4 regions of the Oerskovia sp. Root918 genome follow, and region 2 is predicted to be linked to each of the others. Evidence: riboswitches for the same ligand, from Rfam matches in the RefSeq annotation. Region 2 holds a riboswitch; each other region holds the start of a gene.
The links. Region 2 has a riboswitch for S-adenosylmethionine ahead of ASE27_RS15675 (aminotransferase class V-fold PLP-dependent enzyme). Riboswitches for the same ligand answer to the same signal wherever they lie in the genome.
Positions count from the first base shown of each region.

Region 1: linked by a shared signal. The riboswitch ahead of ASE27_RS12240 (LLM class flavin-dependent oxidoreductase) and the one ahead of ASE27_RS15675 (aminotransferase class V-fold PLP-dependent enzyme) in region 2 are both predicted to bind S-adenosylmethionine.
Region 3: linked by a shared signal. The riboswitch ahead of ASE27_RS17260 (hypothetical protein) and the one ahead of ASE27_RS15675 (aminotransferase class V-fold PLP-dependent enzyme) in region 2 are both predicted to bind S-adenosylmethionine.
Region 4: linked by a shared signal. The riboswitch ahead of ASE27_RS16895 (nucleotidyltransferase domain-containing protein) and the one ahead of ASE27_RS15675 (aminotransferase class V-fold PLP-dependent enzyme) in region 2 are both predicted to bind S-adenosylmethionine.

Region 1 is NZ_LMJG01000013.1:234,662-238,330, reverse strand. Features, by position in the region: gene ASE27_RS12245 (ABC transporter permease) at 1-862, opposite strand, end outside; gene ASE27_RS12240 (LLM class flavin-dependent oxidoreductase) at 881-1,987, opposite strand; SAM riboswitch class IV at 2,076-2,186, opposite strand; gene proB (glutamate 5-kinase) at 2,351-3,493, opposite strand.
Region 2 is NZ_LMJG01000015.1:95,163-98,831, forward strand. Features, by position in the region: gene ASE27_RS15670 (GNAT family N-acetyltransferase) at 1-695, opposite strand, end outside; gene ASE27_RS15675 (aminotransferase class V-fold PLP-dependent enzyme) at 778-2,178, opposite strand; SAM riboswitch class IV at 2,219-2,333, opposite strand; gene ASE27_RS15680 (phosphotransferase enzyme family protein) at 2,431-3,141, opposite strand; SAM riboswitch class I at 3,392-3,484, shown strand; gene ASE27_RS15685 (rhodanese-like domain-containing protein) at 3,491-3,669, shown strand, end outside.
Region 3 is NZ_LMJG01000015.1:471,128-474,796, reverse strand. Features, by position in the region: gene ASE27_RS17265 (hypothetical protein) at 1-582, opposite strand, end outside; gene ASE27_RS17260 (hypothetical protein) at 769-1,137, opposite strand; SAM riboswitch class IV at 1,245-1,356, opposite strand; gene ASE27_RS17255 (cold-shock protein) at 1,488-1,691, opposite strand; gene ASE27_RS17250 (polysaccharide deacetylase family protein) at 1,874-3,409, opposite strand; gene ASE27_RS17245 (aldo/keto reductase) at 3,643-3,669, shown strand, end outside.
Region 4 is NZ_LMJG01000015.1:381,379-385,047, forward strand. Features, by position in the region: gene ASE27_RS16885 (hypothetical protein) at 1-340, shown strand, start outside; gene ASE27_RS16890 (chitinase) at 431-1,084, shown strand; gene ASE27_RS16895 (nucleotidyltransferase domain-containing protein) at 1,265-1,912, opposite strand; SAM riboswitch class IV at 2,249-2,368, opposite strand; gene ASE27_RS16900 (LacI family DNA-binding transcriptional regulator) at 2,497-3,531, opposite strand; gene ASE27_RS16905 (carbohydrate ABC transporter permease) at 3,666-3,669, opposite strand, start outside.

The sequences.
Region 1 (3,669 bases), on a different contig from region 2:
ACACGACGGCGGCGAAGATCACGATGCCCTGCACGACCGGGATGTCCTGGGTCTGCACCGCGGACGCGGTCACGCGGCCGAGTCCCGGTCGGGAGAACACCGTCTCGGTGACGACCGTGCCGGAGAGCAGCTGGCCGACGATCAGGCCGGTCATCGTCAGTGCGGGCAGCGCGGCGTTGCGCAGGGCGTGCGAGAAGAAGACCCTCGGGCGACCGGCTCCCTTGGCCCACACCGCGTCGATGTACGGCTCCCGCAGCGTGGTGGCCAGGCTCTTGGACAACAGCTGGGCGATCGTCGCCCCGGTGGGCACGGCGAGCGTGATCGCGGGCAGGACGATCGAGGCGAACCCCTTGTTCCCCATCGCGGGGAAGATCGGCAGGGTGAAGGAGAACCACTGGATGAGCAGGAGGCCGAACCAGAAGGCGGGGATCGCGACCCCGAGGGGCGGCAGCCCGAGGAGCAGCTGCCCGAGACCGCGGAACCGTGTGTAGGTGGCCGCGACGGCCAGCCCTCCGCCGAGCACCACCGCGAGCAGCAGACCGGCCGCGGCGATCTGCACGGTCGGTGGGATCGCCTCGACGATGAGGTCCGCAGCGGGGCGCCCCGTGCTGATCGACTGACCGAGGTCCCCGCGGAACAGCCCGGCGAGCTGGGAGAAGTACTGGACCACGAGCGGGCGGTCCAGACCGTGCTCGGCACGGAGCGCGTCGAGCTGCTCGGGGGTGATGTCGTTGGCGTCGGCCCCGGCCATGAGCTGGGCCGGGTCGCCGGGCAGGGCGTAGAGCACGATGAAGGACACCGTGTAGGCGGCCCAGAGCACGCCGACCGCCTGGGCCAGTCGCGTCGCGAGATAGCGTCCCATGGTGGTTCTCCCCCTCCGTCAGGCGCCGACGGCGACGGCGGCGGCGGTCCGCTCGACGGGCGGCGATCCCGGCACCGTCGAGCCGGCCGTTCCCGCACGGTCCGTGGCCGGCGTCCAGCCGAGGGCCGGGGCGACGAGAGTCGCGACGTCGTGCAGGATCTGCTCGTACTCCTCGTCGCTGAGCTCGTAGGGCAGCTCGAGGCGCAGCTCGCTGACCTCGCCCACGACGGCGTCCGCCACGAGCCGCTCGAGGATCTCCTCGCTGGGCCCCACGAGATCGGGCGCGAAGAGCGTCCGGCGCTCGCCCTGCGGGGCGAGGGTCCGGGCTCGGCGCGACTCCTCGAAGGCTCGGTAGCGTCGGCGCGACGAGGCGTCGGCGCAGTCGGTCGGCACGATGACCCGCCCGAGCGCGACCCGCGTGGTCCGCGCGTCGCCGCGCCCCGCGCGGTAGGCGGCGAGGTTCGCGAGCTGGGCGGTGACGAAGTCGTCCGACTCCTCGCCTGCCACGATGTTGCCGGTCAGGAGGTTGAGCCCGTTGCGCGCGGCCCACTCGGTCGAGCGGCGCGAGCCGGCGCCGTACCAGAGGCGGTCGACGAGCCCCGGGCTGTGCGGCTGCAGCCGGGGCCGCTGGACGTTCCCGGGCGAGTGCACCACGGTGTCCTCGTCGCCGATGAAACCGCCCGACAGGTTGGCCGCGAGCCGCTCGATGCGTGCGTGCGAGAAGTCGTGGGACTCCCAGTCCCCGTCGAAGACCAGGTCACCGATCAGGTCGGCGTGCGGCGGACGGCCCGCGCTCAGGCCCACCTGGAGGCGCCCCTGCGCGAGGACGTCGGCGGTCGAGAGGTCCTCCCCGAGGCGGAACGGGCTCTCGTACCCGATCGGGATGACGCCTGTCCCCAGCTCGATCGTGCTCGTGCGTTGGGACGCCGCAGCGAGGAAGACGGTCGCCGACGAGATCCCGTGCTCGAGGTGCCGCTGGCGGACCCACGCTCCGTCGAACCCCCAGGCCTCGGCGCGCTCGAACAGCCGCAGCGTCGCCTCGAGACCGCTGGCGGGGTCGTCGTCCGGGAAGTTCCCGGGGGTGAGGAAGGCCAGCGAGGAGATCGCCGGGGTGCTCTGGCTCACGATGGTGCGTCCTTCGGTCGGACGACGTGCGGGTCCCGCCCGTCCCCGGGCACGCCACAGGAACCCGTGGACGGGGGTCGTTCGTCACGTCGTGTGCTTACCGCGACCTGTCGGCGCGGTCAGGTCCTGCCCGGAGCACCCCGTCACATCGAAGGGTTGCTGGCCAGCGAGCCGGGTCTTGGCGCTGGCGCTCTTCACCTGCCGCACAGGAAAGCCTCCCGGCGCCGTGCAGTCAAGGAGTGAGAGCGGCGTCCCACTCCATGAGACAACGCAAACGAGAGACGGGGCCCGGAGACCGTTCCAGGTCTCCGGGCCCCGTCGTGGGACCGAGCGCCGCCTCCGCGCTGCAGCCGCGAGCCGCCCTCAGGACGCCTTGCGCCTGCGCCCCACGAGCACCAGGTCGTCGCGGTGCACGACCTCGCGGTCGTAGCCCTCGCCGAGCTTGTCGCGCAGCTCGTGCGTCGAGCGGCCGAGGAGGTCGGGGATGTCGGTCGAGTCGAAGGCCACGAGGCCGCGCGCGATCACGCGCCCGTCGGGCGCGACGAGCTCGACGGGGTCGCCCGCGTCGAAGTCGCCCGTGACCCCGACCACGCCCGCGGGCAGCAGCGAGGCCCGCCCGCCCAGGACCGCGGTCACGGCCCCCTCGTCGAGCTCGAGGCGCCCCCGCGTGCGCGCGGCGTGCGCGAGCCACAGGCGTCGGCGCGTGGTGCGCTTGCCCGTCACGGCGAACCAGGTCCCGACCTCGCGCCCGGCGAGCGCGCCCTCGGCGTTCGCGGCCTTGGTCAGCACGACCGGGATGCCCGAGCCGGTCGCGATGCGCACGGACTCGAGCTTGGTGAGCATGCCGCCCGTCCCGACCGAGCTGCCGCGCCCCGTGACCTCGATGCCCTCGAGGTCGAGCGGCGAGCGGACCTCGCGGATGCGTTGGGTGCCGGGGCGCGAGGGCGGGCCGTCGTAGAGCCCGTCGACGTCGGTCAGCAGCACCATGACGTCGGCGCGGACCAGGTGCGAGACGAGCGCCGCGAGGCGGTCGTTGTCGCCGAAGCGGATCTCGTCGGTCGCGACCGCGTCGTTCTCGTTGACGACGGGCACGACGCCCAGGTCGAGGAGCCGCTCGAGCGAGCGCTGCGCGTTGCGGTAGTGCCCGCGGCGGATGGTGTCCTCGGCCGTGAGGAGGACCTGCCCCACGCGGATGCCGTACTCGGCGAACGCCTGGGCGTACCGGGCGACCAGGAGGCCCTGGCCCACCGAGGCCGCGGCCTGGGCCGTGGCGAGGTCGCGTGGTCGGGCGCTGAGGCCGAGCGGACCGATCCCCGCCGCGATCGCCCCCGAGGTCACGAGCACGACCTGCCCGCCCGCGGCGTGCCGCGCGGCGATGACGTCGACGAGCGCGTGCAGGGCCGGGACGCTGAGGTGCCCGTCCGGTCCGGTGAGCGAGGAGGAGCCGATCTTGACGACGACCCGGTGGGCCGTGGCGACCTGGGAGCGTGCGGAGAGCGCATTCACCGGGACATCATCGCGCGCCAGGCGCCCGGGCGCGGAGTCATGTCACCGTGTGACACCCCGGGGTGAGACGACATGGACCCTGCCGCGCCGTGGTGTCAGAACTGCACCGGCGCATGGCCCGGTGCATTTCTGACAGCTTCTCCGGCGTGAGCCCGCCCGACGACGTCGCCCACCTC
Region 2 (3,669 bases):
GGGACGACCGACAGGAGCGGCGTGGTCACGGGCTCGCCGGCGGCGGACATCTCGACGGGGCCGAGCACCGGGACGATCCGCGGGCTCGTGATCCGCGCGAGCAGGCCGAGCTCGACGCCCGCCCACTCGTGCGCGAGGATCGAGAAGCACACCGAGTCGGCACGCGTGCCGTCGGGGGCCGTGCGATGACCTCGCATGACGCCCTCCTCGTACGCGCCGAGGCGACGCATCGCGGCGAGCGAGCGCGCGTTGCGCGCGTCCACCCGGAAGCCCACGCGGTGCACGTCCCACGACTCGAACGCATGTCGGAGCAGCAACCATTTCGAGACCGGGTTCACGAGGCTCCCCCACGTGGAACGGGCGTAGAAGGTCCGCCCGATCTCCACGCGCCTGTCGTCGAGCGACAGGTCACGGAAAGCGGTGCTCCCCACCACGAGACCCGAGCCCGCGTCGACGACGGCGAAGGCCGTCAGCGCCCGGGTAGCCCGAGTGTCCTCGATGAAGTTCACCATCCCGACCTCCCCCGCAGGGAGGGTCGTACTCATACCCGCCCACATCGTCGGATCGACGATCTGAGCCAGCGCACCGGCGTGCGCGACAGCCAGGGGTTCGAGGCGGAACCCCTGGCCTTCCAGGACGACATCGTGCTGCACAGCGCATATCAGAACACACGCGGGCGTCGCCGCCAAGACCACGGAGCGGTCGTTCGTGGACGGCGAGGTGACGCACGGGTGAACGTTGTGTTCCGAGGAGCGTCTCCGCAGGTCAGAGGGCTCGTCAGGCCGGGGCCGGACCGCACCCCACGGCGGCCGTGATGTTGCCGACCGCGGCGGTCGCGAACAGCCCGGAGAGCCCTGCGACCTGGAGCAGCGGACGAGGGTCGTCGCTCACGACCCAGCAGCCGTCGACGACCTCGTACCGGGCCTTGGCCCCCTCGCCGACGTAGGCGCGCAGCGCCGCGATCAGGCGCTCGATCTCCTCGCCCGTGGTGCCCACGCCGATCGACGCCCGGATGGCACCGGCCGGGAAGCCCAGGCGGGCCAGGAGCGGGTGCGCGCAGAACCGGCCGTCACGCACGCCGATGCCGTGCTCGGCCGACAGGTAGGACGCGACGAGGCCCGCGTCGTGGCCGTCGACCGAGAAGGTCACGACGCCCACGGGGTCCACGGCGTCGGCCCAGGCGCGGACGACGCGCACGCCGTCGATCTGCTCGAGCCCGTCGACGAGACGGGCACGCAGCTCGGTCTCGTGCGCGACCAGCACGCCCGGCTCGAGCGCCGCGAGCGCGTCGCACGCCGAGGCGAGCGCGACCGCGCCGATCACGTTGGGCGACCCGGCCTCGTGCCGCGCCGGGGCGCTCTGCCACGTGGTGCCCTCGAGCGTCACGTTGCGCACCGCGCCGCCCCCGGCGAGGTAGGGCGTGCCGGCGTCGAGCCAGTCACGGCGCCCCACGAGCGCGCCCGCACCGAACGGCGCGTAGGTCTTGTGGCCCGAGAACGCGACGTAGTCCACGTCGCTCGCGGTGAGCGAGACGCCGCGGTGCGGGACGAGCTGGGCGCCGTCGAGCAGGACCCGCGCTCCGGCGTCGTGCGCCGCGGCGACGACCTCGGCGAGCGGCAGCGACTCGCCCGTGACGTTCGAGGCCCCCGTGATCGCGACGAGCGCGTACGGGAAGCGCGACAGCTCTGCGCGCAGCCCGGACAGGGTCTCGGCGACCGTCGCACCGCCGACCAGGACCGTGGCCCCGCCCGTGCGCTGCCACGGCAGGAGGTTCGCGTGGTGCTCGACGTCCAGCACGAGCACACGGCCCGGCGAACCGTCGGCCTGGGCCGGGACGCAGCCCGCGAGCAGGTTGAGCGAGTCCGTGGTGTTGCGCGTGACGATCGTGACGTCGTCCTCGCGGGCTCCGACGAACGCGCCGATCGTCTGGCGCGCGGCCTCGTAGAGCGCGGTCGACACCTGGGACAGGTAGCCCGCGCCGCGGTGCACGCTCGCGTAGAGCGGCAGGACCTCGTTGACGCGATCGGCCACGACCTGCAGCGCGGGGGCCGACGCCGCGACGTCGAGGTTGGCGTACGGGAGGCTGCGCCCGTCGACGAGGGGGACCAGGGTGTCGCTGCCCACGACGGGCAGCACGGCACACGAGGTAGGGGCTTCGATGACTGCGTGTGCGCTCATGGCACGTCCTCCGGTGGTCGTCGGAGTTCGCCCTGCGGCCCCTCCGCGCTTGCCCCCCTCCTTGTAGAGAGGGACCTGGTCGTCACCCGGGGCACCCCGCCGCGGAGGAGGGTTGCCGGCCAGCAAACCGGGGTTTTGCGCTGGCACTCATGACCTGGTGTCAAGGATGGGCGAGGCCCGCAGAGCGTGTCAACCGGTGGGCACGGCGTCTCGGATGGTGGGCAGAGGGGCCTGTCAGGCGGGCGCGCCCGCTCAGCGAGGCGACGCGTCCGCGAGCGCCTGAATGTGTCGCGCGTCGGCCCGGTACATGGCCGCGTGCTCCCGGAAGTCGTCCCGCCCGGTCGCTGACGCCCTCTCGTCGGTGAAGGCCGCGAGCTCGTCGAGCCGCGCGACCACGACGGTCAGGACCTCGCGACGCGAGTACCGCATCCCGTACGCGGCGACCAGGGCGTCGAGCCGCGCCAACGGGTCCAGCCGCCCGACGACGTCGGCTCCCTCCCCGTCCCCGGCGTCCGCCACGAGGGGCACGAGCCGGTAGCCGAGGTAAGCCAGGTCCCAGATCCGGGGGCCGGGGCTCGCGGTATCGAAGTCGATGAGCCCGACGACGACCCCGTCGCGAAAGACCAGGTTGTACGGGGCGAAGTCGTTGTGGCACACGACCTCGGCGGGCTCGTGTGGTGCGCTCTGCCAGATGGGTGGCGCGGGCGCGTCGCCCGCGGCGAGGAAACCGACGCTCGCGTCGTGCACGCGCCGCAGCAGCACGCCCGCGTCACGGAGCACTGACTCGTCCCAGACCCACAGGGGAAGGGGATAGTTCGCGACGTCGCCCGGGAGATAGGACAGGACCTCGCGCCCCTGCTCGTCGGTCCCCAGCGGCTCGGGCACCTCGGTGATGCCGTGCGCGCGCAAGTGGCGCAGGAGCGCGTGGACGGTCGGCGTCCAGGGCCCGGCGGTGCGTCGCACGGTGTCGCCGCGTCGCACGACGGCCGTCGAGTTGCCGCCGGCCAGGACCTCCTCGGGCGGGCTCTGCTCACGACTGCCTGCCGTGAGGTAGAGGGCTTGCGTCGAGGTAGAGGCCCCGAGCCCGCTGTCTCGACGGGAATCCTCTACCTCGTGGCGACGCGCGGGGTGCTCCATGCGCAGCAACCTATCCCCTGCCCACCCTGCGAGACACCCGTTTCACTCCGTGGGCACGGTGACGTACGATCCGACGCAACCATCCAGAGCGGCTGAGTGACTTGGCACGATGACGCCGCAGCAACCCCCCGGTGACGGGCGAGGGTGCTACCGCCACGACCGATGGAGGATCACCATGAGTGCCCCCGACCGCGCGACCGCTGCACCGGTCCCCGACGCCCGGCCCGCCGACGGCTACGCCGGCGACATCACGCCCCAGCAGGCATGGGACCTGCTCCAGAGCGCCCCGGGCGCCGTCCTCGTGGACGTCCGCACCGACGCCGAGTGGCGCTTCGTCGGCGTCCCCGACCTGTC
Region 3 (3,669 bases), 380 kb from region 2:
GGCCTCGGTCGTCCCGGGATCCCCCTCGCCTCCCGTCCCGCCGTCGCCCGCGAGGTTCGCGGTCGGGTCGCCGAACATCGGGCCGAACATCATGTTGGCGACCGCGGAGCCGATCACGACGCCCGCGATGGTGCCGAGCATGCTCGAGCCGATCATCGAGCCCATGCCGGGCCCGCCCGGGCCGCCGACCCCTTGCCGGCCGCCGAACGACCGCTCGAGCGTGCCGGGGTTGCGCATCTCGGCGCGGGTCGCCATGCGGGCGAGCGACTGCGGGTCGTCGGAGGTCGCGCGCTCGGCGGGCGGCAGGTTCTCGCCGAGGTCGGTGAGCACACGGCGCCGCTGCTCGGGCGTGAGCCGCTCGAACGCCTCGGTGTGCGCCTGCTCGACGGCCTCAGGGGGAGCCGTGCGCAGCAGGTAACGGTAGCGGTCGATCGCGACGTCGTCCTCGCTGCGCCCCGGACCCGTCGGAGCGGGGGGCGGGGTGCCGTACACGGGGGACTCGTGGCCGTCGTAGGTCGCGTGGCGGCGCGGCATCCCCTCGTCCTGCGGGGTGCGGCTGAGGAGGCGGTCGAGGAATCCCATGAGCGTGTCCTTCTGGTCGAACCGTCGAGGGCGGGTGCCCTCACCGGTTCAACGCGGTTCGCCGCCCCTCCGTTCCGTCGAGTGCGTGGTTCGGCAGCGACACGCCCGGCGAGTCCCTGCCGAACCATGCACTCAGCGGGGAGCGGGCTCCGGTACGCAGCCCACCCCCCCTGCCGAACCATGCACTCAGCGGGGAGCGGGCTCCGGCACGCAGCCCACCCCACCCAGGAGCCGGACGTTGAGCGGCTGTCCCGCGAGCTCGAGCGCGTGGTACTGCTCGTGCACGCGCACGGTCAGCCCGCCGGGCAGGTCGAGCCCCGTGTGGTGCCACACGCGGCACGCTCCCTCACCCGTCGTGTACTCGACGACGACCTCGACGCCTCCGTCGACCGGTCGCACCGCGCGGACCGTGCCGTCGCGCCAGCCCCAGGGCCGGTTGCCCAGCATGCGTGCGTGGACGGGGTGCAGGAGGTGCCCGGTGTCGTACCGGTCGCACACGGTCGGTACGGGACAGGGGGCGGTGCTCGCCCGGCGTTCCATGACGTGCTGGGCCATGGTGCTCCTTCTCTCCGTGCCCGACGGCGGAGCTCACCCGCGTGCGGGCACCCACCCGAGCGAGGCCCAGGGCGAGGGGCACGAGGACGAGCGCTGCGGCGTGGGGCTGCTCGCTCTTCCCCCACGGGTGTGGGGGCGGGTCTTCCTCCGGGAGCACCGTGCGCGTCGCGCGGTTGCCGGACCAGCACGCCGGAGGGCGGTTCGCTGGTCCTCTGGACCGTTCTCAGTTCTACCACGGCGTCCAGGACCAGGCACAGGGGTACCTGGTCCTGGACGCACGAGTGCCCCCGACCGGCGAACCGGTCGGGGGCACTCGTTCAATGATCAGCTACGCCCGGAGGCGAGTGAGATCAGAGCGGGCGGATGTTCTCCGCCTGCGGGCCCTTGGGGCCCTGCGTCACGTCGAACTCGACGCGCTGGTTCTCCTCGAGCGAGCGGAAGCCCTGCGTCTGGATGGCGGAGTAGTGCGCGAACACGTCGGCGCTGCCGTCCTCAGGTGCGATGAAGCCGTAGCCCTTCTCGCCGTTGAACCACTTCACGGTTCCCAATGCCATGGGGATCTCCTTCTAGAGTTTCAAACAGCTCCATGATCTGGAGCCGAACATCACGGTGTTCGTCGTCAACTCTTGGGTAACAAGGTTCGCGGTGGCATGGGGCCGTTGCGCAAGGACAAGCGAGGCACTGCAATCTCACCGGTAACGGTACAGGGGTTACTCCGACTGTGCTACCCCTGTTGCTAACGATTGAAGTACTTGTGTCCCCCAACCAGGTCATGACCGAGCAAATCGGGCACGGTCACGAGCGTGTAACCAGCAGCCCGCAGGCTGTCCACGATGCCGGGCACGGCCGACACGGTCGAGGCGTGGATGTCGTGCATCAGCAGGATCGCCCCAGGTCGGGCACCTGCGAGGGCCCGCTCCGAGGTCATGGCCGAGTCCTTGTTCTTCCAGTCCTCGGTGTCGACGTTCCACAGGATCGCCGGCTCGTTGCGCTGGGAGAGGACACTCGTCACAGTATCGCTCGTCGCGCCGTACGGAGGCCGTACGAGCGTCGGTCGGACGCCCGACGCGGCCTCGACCGCGTCCGCGGTCGACTGCAGCTCCTGCGAGATCTGGTCGGTGCCGAGCTTCGACAGGTCGGGGTGGGACCACGTGTGGTTCCCGACGGCGTGCCCCTCCGCGACCTCGCGACGCACCAGGTCGGGGTTCGCCTGGACGGACCGCCCGACGAGGAAGAACGTGGCCCTGGCCTGCTTCTCGGCGAGGGTGTCGAGGAGCTGGGACGTGTACTTGCCGGGGCCGTCGTCGAAGGTCAGGGCGATGCACTTGAGCACCGAGCAGTCCGGCGCGTCGGGCGAGGCGGGGGGCGGTGCGGCCACGGGCGGCTCCTCGACAGGGGGCGGGGCGATCCCCATGAAGGGTGCACCGCTCGCCGCGACCTCGGCGAGCTGCTTGCCGACGGCCGACAGGACGGACCGGGTCGCGTCCGGCTCGAGCCGCACGGCGAGCTCCCCGTCGGCCCGTGCCGAGACCAGACCGGGCGAGAAGACCAGGGTCGCGGCGCCGTCGGGCCCGAGACGGACGTCCCGGAACGTGTCCTCCGACGACGGCACAGGCTCGCCGAACCCCAGCCCCGCTGCCGCGAGCGCCGCTCCCGCCCACTCCGCGGCCTGCTTGCGGCCGTCCGCGGTGAGCAGGTCGGCCGACCACGTCGTGGTCGCGCGCGGGAGGTCGGTGTAGAAGGTCTGGCTGCCGAGCTCACCGTTCGCCCCGCCCGTGAAGGCGTAGGTCGAGGCGTGCACGCCCAGCACGTCGCCCTGCGCGAGCACCAGGTCCCAGCCGACGTTGAGCTCGTTGCCCGTCGCGGTGGGGTCGACCGCAGCCTCGTAGGCCTGCGTCGTCGCGTCGACGAAGCGACCGAACGCCCGTCCCAGCGAGTGCTCGCCGGGGATCGCGACGGTCGAGATCGAGCGGGCGTCGCCCGTGTCCGCGGTCGACTCCTGGTGGATCTCGAGGTTCTCGACGGACGTCGGGTCGAGCACCGCAGGCGGGTCGACCCGCTCCGCGGGGACCTTGGTCGCGGTCGGCGACGGGGCGGGCGAGGGCTGAGCCGACGGCTGTGCGGACGCGCGCGTCAGGAAGAACGTGACGCCCGCGGCGACGACCAGCAGGGCGACGAGGGCGGCGACGACCCGGACAGCCCGGTTCTGCGGGCGCGCAGGGGAGGAACCGCCCGGCGGCAGACCGCGGGACGGGGAGGCGTGCGGGGACATCAGGCCACCGTGCCACGCAGGGACGGTGCGCGTCGCGTCCGGACGGGCCGATGAGGCGAGCGCCACAGCGTCCGCCTCGACCCCTCGCACGGCCGCCCCAGGTGCTCCACGACCTTCACGCGCCGCGCACGCGTCGCGTACCCGGCCGCAGTCGCCCCTCGAGGCGTGCGAGGCGGCACCACCCGCCACGTGGCGGGTGGTGCCCACGGCCGCACGCGGGGTAGAACTGAGTGATGGTCTCTCCCTCCCAGGTCCCCGGC
Region 4 (3,669 bases), 290 kb from region 2:
CTCGGCGTCGTCGGTGGCTGCGGCGTCGCGTTCGGTCACGGCCTTCGCGGTGGGCGAGCTGCGTTCGACGACGCTCAACCTGGCGTTGTCCTCGGTCCAGGCGAGCATCTTCTGGCCCCTCGTCCTCGGCTGGTCGGCAGGGCTCGTCGCGGCCCTCGTCTACCGCGCGACGGGTGGCGAGCCGGGCGGGGTGCCGGCTGCCGATCCGGCCGGGAGCACCTCGGTCGAGGGGCGCGTGGAGCCGGTGGCCACAGCCGGCACGATCGGCGCGACGCCCGGTGATGACCTCCCCCGGAGCACCCTGCACACCGATGCCGAGGAGCCCGCACCCGTCCCCTAGGGTGACCGCGGAGACGCCGTCCGGCCGTCGCGGCTCGTCGTCGAGCCGCGACCCCGCGGCTGGCCGGGATCAGTGACGAGAGGGTGGCTCATGGCTGAGACAGGTTCGACGAGCGGCATCACGACGTGCTTCGTGGTGACGGAGGCGCAGTTCGAGGAGATGTTCCCGGACCGCAACCCGTTCTACACGTACGAGGGCCTGGTCGCGGCGACCGCGGCGTACCCGGAGTTCGCGACGTCGGGCGGGCCGGTGGTCGCGGCCCGCGAGGCTGCGGCGTTCCTCGCGAACGTGAGCCACGAGAGCACGGGGCTGCTGCACGTGAGCGAGCTCAACACGGCCGTGTACTCGCACTACTGCGACCCGTCGCAGCCGTACGGGTGCCCCGCGGGCCAGGACGCGTACTACGGCAAGGGGCCCATCCAGCTCTCGTGGAACTTCAACTACAAGGCCGCGGGTGACGCCCTGGGCATCGACCTGCTGAACGACCCGTACCTGGTCGAGACCGACGCGACCGTCGCCTGGAAGACCGCGCTCTGGTACTGGAACACGCAGCCGGGCGAGGGCACCATGACGTGCCACGAGGCGATCGTCGGGGACCACGGCTTCCGCGAGACGATCCGCGCGATCAACGGCCCGCTCGAGTGCGAGGGCGGCAACCCGCGCCAGGTCGCGAACCGGGTCGCGCTGTTCCGCCGCTACGCCGAGCTCCTGGGCACCACGACGGGCGAGAACCTGACCTGCTGAGGTCCGTTGCCCGACGGCGGAGCGCGACGCCCGCCGTCGGGCGCGGCTCTGCGCGGCACGGGCGGGTGCAGTGCGGCTCGGCGGGTGCAGTGCGGCTCGGCGGGTGCGGAGCGGGCCTGGGCGGGTGCACGGCGGGCCTGGGCGCGGGGACGCGGTTCGGCTCCGCCTGCCCGCCAGCAGTCAGTCGGGGAGGACGACGAGGGGCAGGTGCTCGTGCACGGGTGGCCCGAGCACCTGGTCGGCGTCGTGCGCCCACCGCTCGAGGGCCCCGGGGCGGTCGCGCTCGGCGTCGAGCCACGCGATCGTGCGGAGGTGGACGTCCACGTCGTTGCCGGTCCAGGATCCTGCGTCGCGGCGCAGCTGGTCGGTGAGCTCGTCGGCGATCCACGTCGGAAGGTCGTCGGGGACCACGACGAGGAGGTCCAGGTCGTCGGCCGCGGTGCCGTCGCCGCGAGCGGCCGAGCCGACGACAGCGACGCCGATCGACCGTCGACGGCCGTCGTCCCGCACGACCTGATGAAGCAGCTCGTCGATGCGTCGGCGCAGCTCGCACCAGGGGTGCAGCGCGTCGAAGAGCGCCTCGATCGCGGGCCAGCACAGGTGGTCGCGGTTGACCTGGAAGTAGTTCGTCGACCCGATGGTCCGCCGCTGGACGATCCCTTGCCGTTCAAGCCGCGCGAGGGCGCGACGAACCCCTTCCGACGATCCGGAGTGCGCGACGCGATGCACCTGCCCACCCGTGAGCTCGCCCTGACGGTTCCAGAGCGCACGCAGGACGGGCCCCTCGAGCCCGGGCACGACCGCCGAGACCGGGCTGCTCCAGTCCATCTGCTCCCCCTGAGTCCTGATCTCCTCCACGAGGCAGAGCGGCCGCAGCGTGGCGTCGCCGCTCACCACGAGGCCCCGGGGGGAGGGTGCGGTTTCTCTGTAGCCACCACAATTGTTGTGGCTACAGAGAAAACACACCCTCCCCTCCCCCGGTTCAACGTCGTCGCCCGACCGTCCGAACGCCTCACGGACAGGATGGCTGCTCCGGACGGCACGCGGAGCGAAGGCCAGGGATCTGTGGACAACACGCCCACCGCAGGCAGTCGGCGACCTGAGCCGACCGGGCGCAGCGGCGGCCTCAGGGCAAGGGTCGAGGCCACGATGAACGCGACCTCGACCTCGCACTTCCCGAAGGCCCGGATGCCGGGTCGGGCGGGTCTTCCTCAGAGGCACCGTGCGCGGGAACGCGGTTGCCGGACCGGCACGCGGAGGGCGTATCGCCGGTCACTCGTGACCGATGCCCACCCTGCCAGACGGGACACACAAGGACAAATCACCCCGGCGCGCCACGGCGCACCCCTGTGCCCGAGCGCCTCGGTGCCCGTCGCGCACGACCGCGACTGGCCGGGCGAGGCCGAACCTCCCTAGGCCGAGTCCCGCACCACGAGCGACGTCGGCAGCGTGATGGCCGCAGGCTCCTGGCCCTCCACGACCTCGAGCAGCAGCCGCACCATCTCGGCGCTGATGCGCTCGAAAGGCTGCCGCATGGTCGTCAGCGCCGGGTGGAGCGACGCCGCGACCCCCGAGTCGTCGAACCCGCCCACGGCCACGTCCCCGGGCACGCTCCGCCCCGTGGCCTGGAGCGCGACGAGCGCCCCCGCCGCCATGAGGTCCGACGCCACGAACACGGCGTCGAGGTCAGGGCGCCGCTCGAGCAGCTCGGCCATCGCGAGCCGGCCCCGCTCGCGCGAGTAGTCGCCGTGCGCGACGAGCGACTCGTCGAACCGGTCGCCCAGCGCGTCGCGGTACCCGTCGAGGCGCAGCGTCCCGCCCGGGGTGTCGAGCGGACCTGTGATCGTCGCGATGCGCGTGCGCCCCGAGTCGAGCAGGTGCTGCGTCATGGTGCGCGCCCCGGCCCGGTCGTCGGCCGCGACGTACCCGACGCGCCCCTCGTACCCGAGCGGGACACCGCAGGCGACCGTCGGGACCTTCTGCTTGAGCAGCTCGGCCAGCATCGGGTTGCCCTGGTGCGAGCTGATGAGCAGGACGCCGTCGACGTGCCCCGCCGCGACGTACCCACCGATGCGGCGACGCTCCTCGGGGGTCCCCGCGACCATGAGCAGCAGCGGCATCTCGCGCTTCGCGAGCTCCTCGGCCGCGCCCCGCAGCAGGATCGAGAAGTTGGGGTCCTCGAACAGCAGGTGCTGCGGCTCGGTCAGCAGGAACGCGATCGAGTTCGACCGCCCCGTCACGAGGCTGCGCGCGTGCTGGTTCGCGGCGTACCCCGTGGTCCGAATCGCCTCGTTGACCGCCGCGAGGGCATCGGGAGAGACCCAGTGGCCACCGTTGATCACGCGGGACACGGTCCCGCGCGAGACGCCCGCGACGTCCGCGACGTCGCGGATCGTGGGGCGACGCTTCGCCCCGTTGCCCGACGCCGCCGCCCGCCTCTCGCGCACGAGTCCGGCGCCCGCCCCCGCACCCGGGGAGGTGCCGCGCGCGGCTTCGCGACCGTCCTCGCGCACGGCGTCGACGGGCTGGGGTACGACGTCGTTCCCGGACTGCTCCACGACACGTGAGTCTAGGGACATCCTCAG